2 regions of the Desulfitobacterium dichloroeliminans LMG P-21439 genome follow, and region 2 is predicted to be linked to the other one. Evidence: riboswitches for the same ligand, from Rfam matches in the RefSeq annotation. Region 2 holds a riboswitch; the other holds the start of a gene.

Region 1 (4,424 bases), 1.6 Mb from region 2:
AAAAGCGCCCTGATCTTCAAGAAGCAGGCATTTTAGAACGGATCGTTGAGCCTGAGCGTCAAATTTTATTCCGAGTTCCTTGGTTAGATGACCAAGGCAAGATTCAAGTAAATCGTGGTTTCCGTGTTGAGTTTAACAGTGCTATCGGCCCTTACAAGGGTGGACTCCGCTTTCATCCCTCAGTTTACCTAGGCATCATCAAATTCTTAGGTTTTGAGCAAATCTTTAAAAACTCCCTAACTGGTTTACCTATTGGCGGAGGTAAAGGAGGTAGTGATTTCGATCCGAAGGGGAAATCCGAAGGAGAAATCATGAGATTCTGCCAAAGTTTCATGACTGAGCTTTATCGTTATCTCGGCGCAGATACTGACGTACCTGCCGGGGATATCGGTGTCGGCGGCCGCGAAGTAGGTTATATGTTCGGACAATATAAACGGATTACCAATAAATACGAAGGTGTTCTCACCGGCAAAGGGCTAACCTTTGGCGGCAGCTTAGCCCGCACAGAAGCAACAGGCTATGGCTTAGTCTATTTAATGGAAGAGGCCCTCAAAGCCGTCCATAAAACCTTTGCCGGTACCACCGTGGTTGTCTCCGGTTCGGGTAATGTTGCCATCTACGCCGTGCAAAAGCTCAACCAGCTCGGGGCTAAGGTCATCGCCATGAGTGATTCCAACGGCTATATTTATGATCGAGACGGTATCCATCTTGATACGGTTCGCCAGTTGAAAGAAGTAGACCGGAAGCGAATTAAAGACTATGTATCCCATCATCCTTCGGCAGAATACCATGAGGGTTGTGCCGGCATCTGGTCTATTCCTTGTGATGTGGCTCTACCTTGTGCCACCCAGAATGAATTGGATGGACAAGCTGCCCAGCTTCTGATTAAAAATGGTTGCTATGCCGTGGGCGAGGGGGCTAATATGCCTTCAACTCCGGAAGCGGTTGATGCTTTTCATGAAAACAAAGTTATCTTTGCGCCGGGTAAAGCATCCAATGCCGGTGGGGTCGCTGTGTCCGCTCTGGAAATGTCCCAAAACAGCATGAGATATTCTTGGACCTTTGAAGAAGTGGATGCCAAATTGAAAGGCATTATGGTCAACATTTACCATACTGCCAGCAAAGCGGCTGCCGAATATGGCTTTGAAGGTAACTTAGTGGCCGGAGCCAATATCGCAGGCTTTTTGAAGGTCGCCGAAGCAATGAAGGCTCAAGGGGCTGTATAAATAATTACAAAAAAGAAACAACACAGTGGTTGTTCCTTACAGAAAACCTGCTTCATGAGGAGTACTAACTCCTTGAAGCAGGTTATTTCTATTTTATGCTCAGTACTTTTATTATAGATCGCTAAAGTCCAAGGTGGCAAAATAATCATCCAGAGTCTCAGCCCGGCGAATTATTCTCACACTACCGTCAGGCTGCAGCAACAATTCTGCATGACGAAGCTTACCGTTATAGTTAAAACCCATCGCATGCCCGTGGGCACCTGTATCATGGATGACAATAATATCTCCAATATCCACTCGAGGGAGTTCACGATCCACAGCAAACTTATCGTTATTCTCACATAGGGCACCTGCCACATCGTAGATATGATCTCTGGGTAGATCCTCTTTTCCCACAACGGAAATATGATGATAGGCTCCATACATACCTGGACGCATAAGGTCCGACATGCTGGCATCCACACCCACATAATCCTTATAAATCTGCTTCTTATGCAATACCCGTGTTACCAGATAACCATAGGGTCCTGTCACCATCCGCCCGCATTCCAAACAAATGCGCAAGGGATCTAAGTCATTGGGGATAATCCTTTCTTCGTAAGCTTTCCGTACCCCCTCGCCGATATACCCCAAATCAACTGGTTCTTGCTCAGGACGATAGGGGATGCCAATACCGCCACCAAAGTTTACAAACTCCAAACGGATACCCAACTTCTCTTTCAATTCAATCGCTAAGTCAAACATCATTTCTGCTGTCTCAATAAAAAATTCTGGCTTGAGTTCGTTCGAAATAATCATGGTATGCAGGCCAAAACGCTTCGCACCCTTATCACGAACAATTTTATAAGCTTGGAACAATTGCTCCTTCGTCAAGCCATACTTGGAGTCCTCGGGATTCCCAATAATAGCATTACCTGCTCGTAATGACCCGGGGTTATAGCGGAAAGAAATCACTTCCGGTATACCCGCATGCTTTTCCAGATAATCAATGTGGGTGATGTCGTCTAGGTTAATAATCGCCCATAATTCCCTAGCCTTTATATATTCTTCAGCGGGAGTGTTATTGGAGGTGAACATGATATTCTCCTCAGTAATTCTAGCCGCCTCAGCTAAAATCAGCTCAGCCATGGAACTGCAATCTGCTCCAAAGCCTTCTTCCCGGAGAATTTTGAGGATATGTGGATTGGGGAGAGCCTTCACTGCAAAGTACTCTTTAAACTCTGGAGCCCAAGCAAAAGCTGCCTGTAGTCTCCGGGCATTTAGTCGAATGGCCTGCTCGTCATAAATATGAAAAGGCGTGCCAAACTGCTGGATAATCTTCATTAACTGTTCTTGGGAAAAAGGCAAATTCTTCACTGCCATCTGACAACCCTCCTAGTCTTAGTATATGGGCGTTACTACATTGTTACCTATGATAGATGAGCTACTCGAACTAGACAGGATTTTTCACTTCATCAAGTCGTGTAGCCTTAGCTGCATGGGAGTCTGATAGTGCAAAAAAAGGTTACGAGTCCGCTCGTAACCGTTTCTAAAGGTAAAAGGATTCGCTTTCACCTCTAACTTCACGAGATAGCACTCCACCGAGATTCCGGTGACAGTCTTACATTTTTTCAATGGAAGACCAGCAAAAGGTCCTTTATCCTTGACCCTATGCTTCGGCAATGATTCCTTTCATTACCCGTCATAGCCTGGCCTGCTCGGGGTAATTACTCTTAATTCACTGCACCTCTATCATTTAATTTATGAATTATCTCTATATTATGGAACAAGACTCATCAACTGTCAATAGCATTCAGCGTTAATTCAATAATAGGAGAATTGGTTCGCTAACCGATGTTAAGCCGATGATCAGAAGCAGTCCGTAAACAACTTTCTTAAATTGATCTTCATTGATTCGTTTTCTAACAGGCTGCCCAATTAGATAGCCCAGGGCAATAGCCAGCATCATGCTAAACAGCAAGACAGCAAAGGGGAAATCAAAATTCCCATCAAAAAGAACTGACTTGGAGACCGTTGTCACGGCATATTGCAAAAAGAAAAAGTTGACAGTCGTGGCTTGGAAAGCATCCTTTTTCAGATGATTTATAAGCAGCGCTACGATAGGAGGCCCGGGAATAGCTGCCAAGCCGTTAAGAAGTCCCGAAGAGAAGGCAACGAGTATAAATAAGATGGAAAAGGTCTTGAGGCCTTGATCTACTCCTTCCGATTCGTCTACAGCAACAACTTCCGAAGGAGACGCTTTAATTCTAAACCACTGCCACCCTACATAGCCTATGAGGACACTACCTACGATTCCCTTAATATATAGCCCGTTCATATACTCACTTAATATAACACCCAGGGCGAGACCCGGAATACTGAAAAATAATAGACGGAAAATCAAATCCCAGCGAGCTAAGTGACGCATTTGAACCCCTTGCAAGGCAGACGATAGCATCGATAAGATCATTCCCGCTATGAGTGCTTGTTGACTTGGTAAGATAAATAAGAGAAGAGGAACTGCAATCAGTCCGAAGCCAAAACCAGTTAAGACTTGAGTGAAGGTCGCACAGAAAACAATTCCGAACATCATCAGCCATAATTCTAAGGATAACAACTCCAAATCAACACCTTCTTCAACCCAGATAACTTTTTTGATTATCGTAGCTATCATAACGAGAAATGGTTAGCTTGTCTAGTCGAAGGTCACTCATCACTTGACAACCATCCACAGCTTTTCCTATAGTAAGTGCAGAAGATTTTTTTCCATTAAAAGAAAGGTGAAATGTATGGCCCAGAAAACCAATGCCGCTCGGATTCTCGACCAAGCCCGCATACCTTATGAACTGATGCCTTATGAAGTGGATGAAGCGGACCTCTCTGCCACCACTGTTGCCCAGAAGGTTGGCATGCCTCCAGAGCTAATCTATAAAACACTCGTCACACGAGGGGATAAAACAGGTATTCTTGTGGCTTGCATCCCTGCTCATTATGAGCTTAATCTTAAAGCTTTAGCGCAGGTTAGTGGCAACAAAAAGGTTGAAGTTGTTGCACTCAAAGAAGTACAGCCTTTGACCGGTTATATCCGAGGTGGTGTATCACCCTTAGGTACCAAGAAGAAGTATCCCGTATTTTTTCAGGAAGATATCTTGATGCACGAGAAAATCGCCATCAGCGCAGGGACACGGGGACTGCAAATCTATGTTCGCGCCCAAGATT
Region 2 (4,424 bases):
ACGGCTTGGGCCGAAAAGAAGGTGAACTTACTCAAGGACTGCGCGCAGCTTGCCTCATCCATGCCTCATGAGTTCTCTTTGCTGGATGCTAAGATCAAAGTCCATATCGATGGGATCAAAAGCATGCAGGCCAGTTTAGACGGGATTGTAAAGCAAATTCATGCGATGATAGACTCTGAGCTCTTTCCTGCTGATGCCAAGCGGAATATTGAGCTTCTTGATGGCATACCCGGTATTGGCTTTCTAACGGCTGCTACGCTCATTGCGGAGATGGGAGACTTCAGTCTTTTCAAGTCTGCTAAGGCCTTTACAGCCTTCTTTGGGATTGATCCATCTGTCAATCAGTCTGGAAAATTCCAAGGTGACAGAAACAAAATCTCTAAGCGTGGCACACGGATAGGGAGAAGAATTCTGTTTACCATCGCTATGGCTTCCATTCGTACAACGCGCAAAGGTGATGAGATTAATCCGGTTCTGCGAGAATTCTACGCGGCAAAATGCGTTAACAAGAAGAAAAAGGTAGCTCTCGTAGCCGTAATGCATAAACTTCTCCACTACATCTTTGCTGTTCTTCGTGACCAGAAACCCTTTGAGATCAGGCAACCTAAGGATCATCAATCCTGGAGAAATACAAAGCTCAGTCAAGCACCTGCGGCTTAAACATCTCTTTGTTACATGGTTGTAAGTTTGCCCGTGTCAAGGGTGATGCGAGGAATACCGGAGGCCCTTAGGCCGAGGATATGCTCGCCATCATCCCATTGACACGGAACAACACCAGAAGCTTGAAGACGGCAAAGTCTCTTAAGCCCCAAAGTATTACCCCATATTAAAGAGAGTTTGCCTGGCAAGCGCCGAGCGTTTCGTTCCCTCATACATCGATTTGGTCATTGTTCGGATTTTTCAATGGCTTGGTTTCCTGTACCCATTTTTTCTTGGACCTTGAAACTAATCTTTTTTACATTACACCTTGACTTTAATTAGCTGGTCTTAATTACTATGAACCTCAAAAAATGGGGTATCCAGATCTTAATCGCGATTTGCAAAGTATAAAACCGACTGCATGAAATGTAGCCGGTTTTATACAATAATTATTCGCAGTAGCACAAATGTTCCGAAACTATACTTAGTTGGCTGCAGGCTGATTCTTAATAGCCTCATCCATGATCTTGACCCGATCTTCCTCAGAGATACCCTTCAAGATTTCATTGATTTTGGCTGTGAGCTCGCTTCCTTTAGCAACTCCTACAGCAATAGCTGTATCTTCAGCCGAGGTTTGGAACCCTTCTGTGAATTCTACCATTTTATAAGCACTATTGGCTGCTTGAGCACTAACCCCTTCGGGACGCTCTGAAACATATCCATCAATCATGCCTGATTCTAAAGCTACCCGCATGGCTGGGAAGTTATCCATAGCTGTCTCTTTAACGACCCCATTGATTTGGTCAATAACGCTGTAATGGAAGGTATTGAGCTGGGCAGTGATTCTAGCACCTTTAAAATCTTGAATTGACTTAGCGTTTTCATAGGCGCTACCGCTCTTAACGACCATAATGAGATCTGATTGATAATAGATATCGGAGAAGTCAATGGTCTCTTTGCGATCTGCAGTAGGAGACATCCCCGCAATAATAGCGTCAATCTTGTTCGAGGTTAATGATGGCACAAGCCCATCCCATTCGGTTTTAACGATGACTAGCTCTTTGTCTAAGCCTTCGGCAATTCTTTTGGCGATTTCCACATCGTAGCCACCGGCATATTCGGCACCACCATCAATTTTCACCCCACCCTTGGCCGCATCCATTTGCGTCCAGTTAAAAGGAGCATAACCTGCTTCAAGACCTACTCTGAAGACTCCCTTTTCCGAACCTGCAGGGGCCTTAGTGTCCCCTGCCTTTTGACCGCCGCTCGAGCCACAACCTGTGACAAGTAGCATAGCCGATAAGACCACTGCACCCAATAATGATAATTTTCTCTTCATTGATGAACCCTCTCCTTCTTACATCCTTCTTATTTAAATTGTTTACAAAAATAAATGAGACCTGAGACGGAGCTCAGGTCGCAAAAATCATGTTGCCTAAATACCCCTCTTTTCCCCCGCCGAGATAGCACAACTCAATAAACTGGGACGTTCATTGAGACAGTTCTACAGTTATTCACTGCAGACCCAGCAGACAATACTGAGCGTATTATTAGCTTCGGCGATATTTCCTTCTCCTTAGTATCATCACTGCTCCTGTTCCAAAAAGGACTAATAAATACCGCGCCTCTACCCCACCCAAAAAGTGAGGTGTGTATGAAATTATGTTAAGTCTACAATACTAAAACTTATCTGTCAACCGCCCTACTTGGTTTAAAACTTGGTTAACTTAAGAGCAATGGGCACATCAGCCGGAAGCAAGTTATAGTCCAGAAGCTCATCTGTATTCACCCATTCATAGCAATCATGAACCCTAAGCTGAGGCTCCCCTCTAAGGATATTTACCTGGTAAGCTAACAAGCGAATTGACCCTTGAGGGTAAGTGTAGACACTTTCCATTACAAATTCTTTAACTTCAACCTCTACCCCAAACTCCTCGAAGAGCTCACGCCTTAAGCATTCTTCAGGAGATTCCCCCACTTCCACTTTGCCCCCGGGGAATTCCCAACCCCCGGCATGTTTTTCGCCGGGAGCTCTACGGGCAATTAAAACTTGGCCATCTATGATGATAATGGCCGCAGTAACATCTTTCATGTTTAAAACCTCATATTAGAGATAGACTTTCAATTCCTGCACACTATTTTCTTCAAAACGCAAGAGACGTTCCATAAGCTTGAGGATATGGGCTTCTGCGTCCTGATACTTTTTGATATTCTTCACTGCATTGATTATACCCATATTGCTGCCGACAATCAGCATCTCCGCGATATGAGAAGGGCTTTTATCCGTTAGGGTGTCAAAGCTAATCATTAGATAGGTACGTATTTTCTCTAAAGCGCTGATTCCCTTTTCATCAAAGCCGTTCTCTTTCAACATGTCTTCAGCTGCCTTATGGAATTCTTGATATTCTTGGTATTGAGATTTTAGATGATTCTTGAACTTATTGTCTTCGATGATTTCAATCAACTGATTAAGGGTTGCCACACCCATCTGGGAGTTCTGATAGACAAAATTCAAAAGCTCAGCATTGCCGTTCATGATGGTCACACTCCTTTTCGCTAGTATTGCCGAAAAAGATTTGTATATGCTAGCATGGCGTCTTAGTCAACTTGCAAAAAGTTTTTGTCATAGATTTCCTCTGCCGAATCCGCCTCTAGAGGCTTGCTGAAGAGATAGCCTTGGATTGTATCACAACCGCTAGCCTTCAACTGTGCGTACTGCCATGGTTCTTCAATACCCTCGGCAGTAATCACCAAATTAAGACCATGAGCCAAAGCGATAATACTATCGATAACTCTCGTATTATCCGAGTTTAAGAACTTGTCACACAAGCTCTTATCCAGTTTCACCTTATCCACCGGAATATAGGTGAGGTAATTGATTGAAGAGAATCCTGTGCCAAAGTCATCCAAAGCTATGCTTATCCCCAAGCTTTTCACTTGCTCCAAGAACTCTAAAGTGAGGGCTGTTTCCTCCAGTAAAATACTTTCAGTAATCTCGATCTCGAGATACCGACCATCCAGATTGTACTCTTTCAGGGTCTGAACCAGGAACACAAGATAATCTTTATCGCGCATCTGTTTACTGGAAAAGTTAATCGAGATCGGTTTTCTCGGATAGCCCTTATCTCGCCAGCTTGCTAACTGCTGGATGGCTTTTATGGTCACAGCTCTACCAATCTGACAGATCAAGTCCGATTCCTCAGCAATCTGAATAAAGACATTGGGAGGAATCGCGTGATCCTTCAAACGAGCCAAAGCCTCAAAGCCCTCCACTTCACCCGTCTTTACATTAACCTGAGGTTGATAGAGGAGATAGATGCTATCATCTTGGAGGGATTTACGAAGAATTCCTTCGATCTCAGCCTTATTGCGAAGCTCTTTCTGCATCTCTTGATTATAGAACATATAATTGTTTTTCCCGTTTCTCTTCACGTGATATAAAGCCGTATCAGCATTCATAATCAACTGATGAATATCCGTACTATCTTCTGGGAAACGGGTAATTCCCATACTAAATTTAATACTAAATTCAGTATTATCGATGAGGATGGGTTCGGCAAAAACTTCGCGAATTTGCTTTATACATCCCTCAATGATACCACTTCCATTGGTCGCAAGCACTAAAAACTCATCGCCGCCAAACCGCGAGACAAACATACCTTGGCAAGCATTACCTGACAGGATTTGTGCTACTGCGCGCAATACCTTATCGCCCCAAACATGACCAAGTGTATCATTGATTTCCTTGAAATTATCAATATCCATGAAGATGATGATTAAAGGAT

Evidence for each region. A riboswitch is a leader RNA that binds a small molecule or an ion and turns the genes downstream of it on or off. The one in region 2 is predicted to bind lysine.
Region 1: linked by a shared signal. The riboswitch ahead of lysA (diaminopimelate decarboxylase) and the one ahead of DESDI_RS07540 (transporter substrate-binding domain-containing protein) in region 2 are both predicted to bind lysine.

What each region holds. Positions count from the first base shown of each region.
Region 1 is NC_019903.1:3,570,944-3,575,367, forward strand. Features, by position in the region: gene gdhA (NADP-specific glutamate dehydrogenase) at 1-1,226, shown strand, start outside; gene lysA (diaminopimelate decarboxylase) at 1,338-2,588, opposite strand; lysine riboswitch at 2,789-2,965, opposite strand; gene DESDI_RS16880 (sulfite exporter TauE/SafE family protein) at 3,025-3,879, opposite strand; gene ybaK (Cys-tRNA(Pro) deacylase) at 3,995-4,424, shown strand, end outside.
Region 2 is NC_019903.1:1,591,131-1,595,554, reverse strand. Features, by position in the region: gene DESDI_RS07545 (IS110 family RNA-guided transposase) at 1-660, shown strand, start outside; gene DESDI_RS17875 (hypothetical protein) at 672-872, opposite strand; gene DESDI_RS07540 (transporter substrate-binding domain-containing protein) at 1,124-1,978, opposite strand; lysine riboswitch at 2,096-2,277, opposite strand; gene DESDI_RS07535 ((deoxy)nucleoside triphosphate pyrophosphohydrolase) at 2,351-2,731, opposite strand; gene DESDI_RS07530 (hypothetical protein) at 2,747-3,175, opposite strand; gene DESDI_RS07525 (ABC transporter substrate binding protein) at 3,238-4,424, opposite strand, start outside.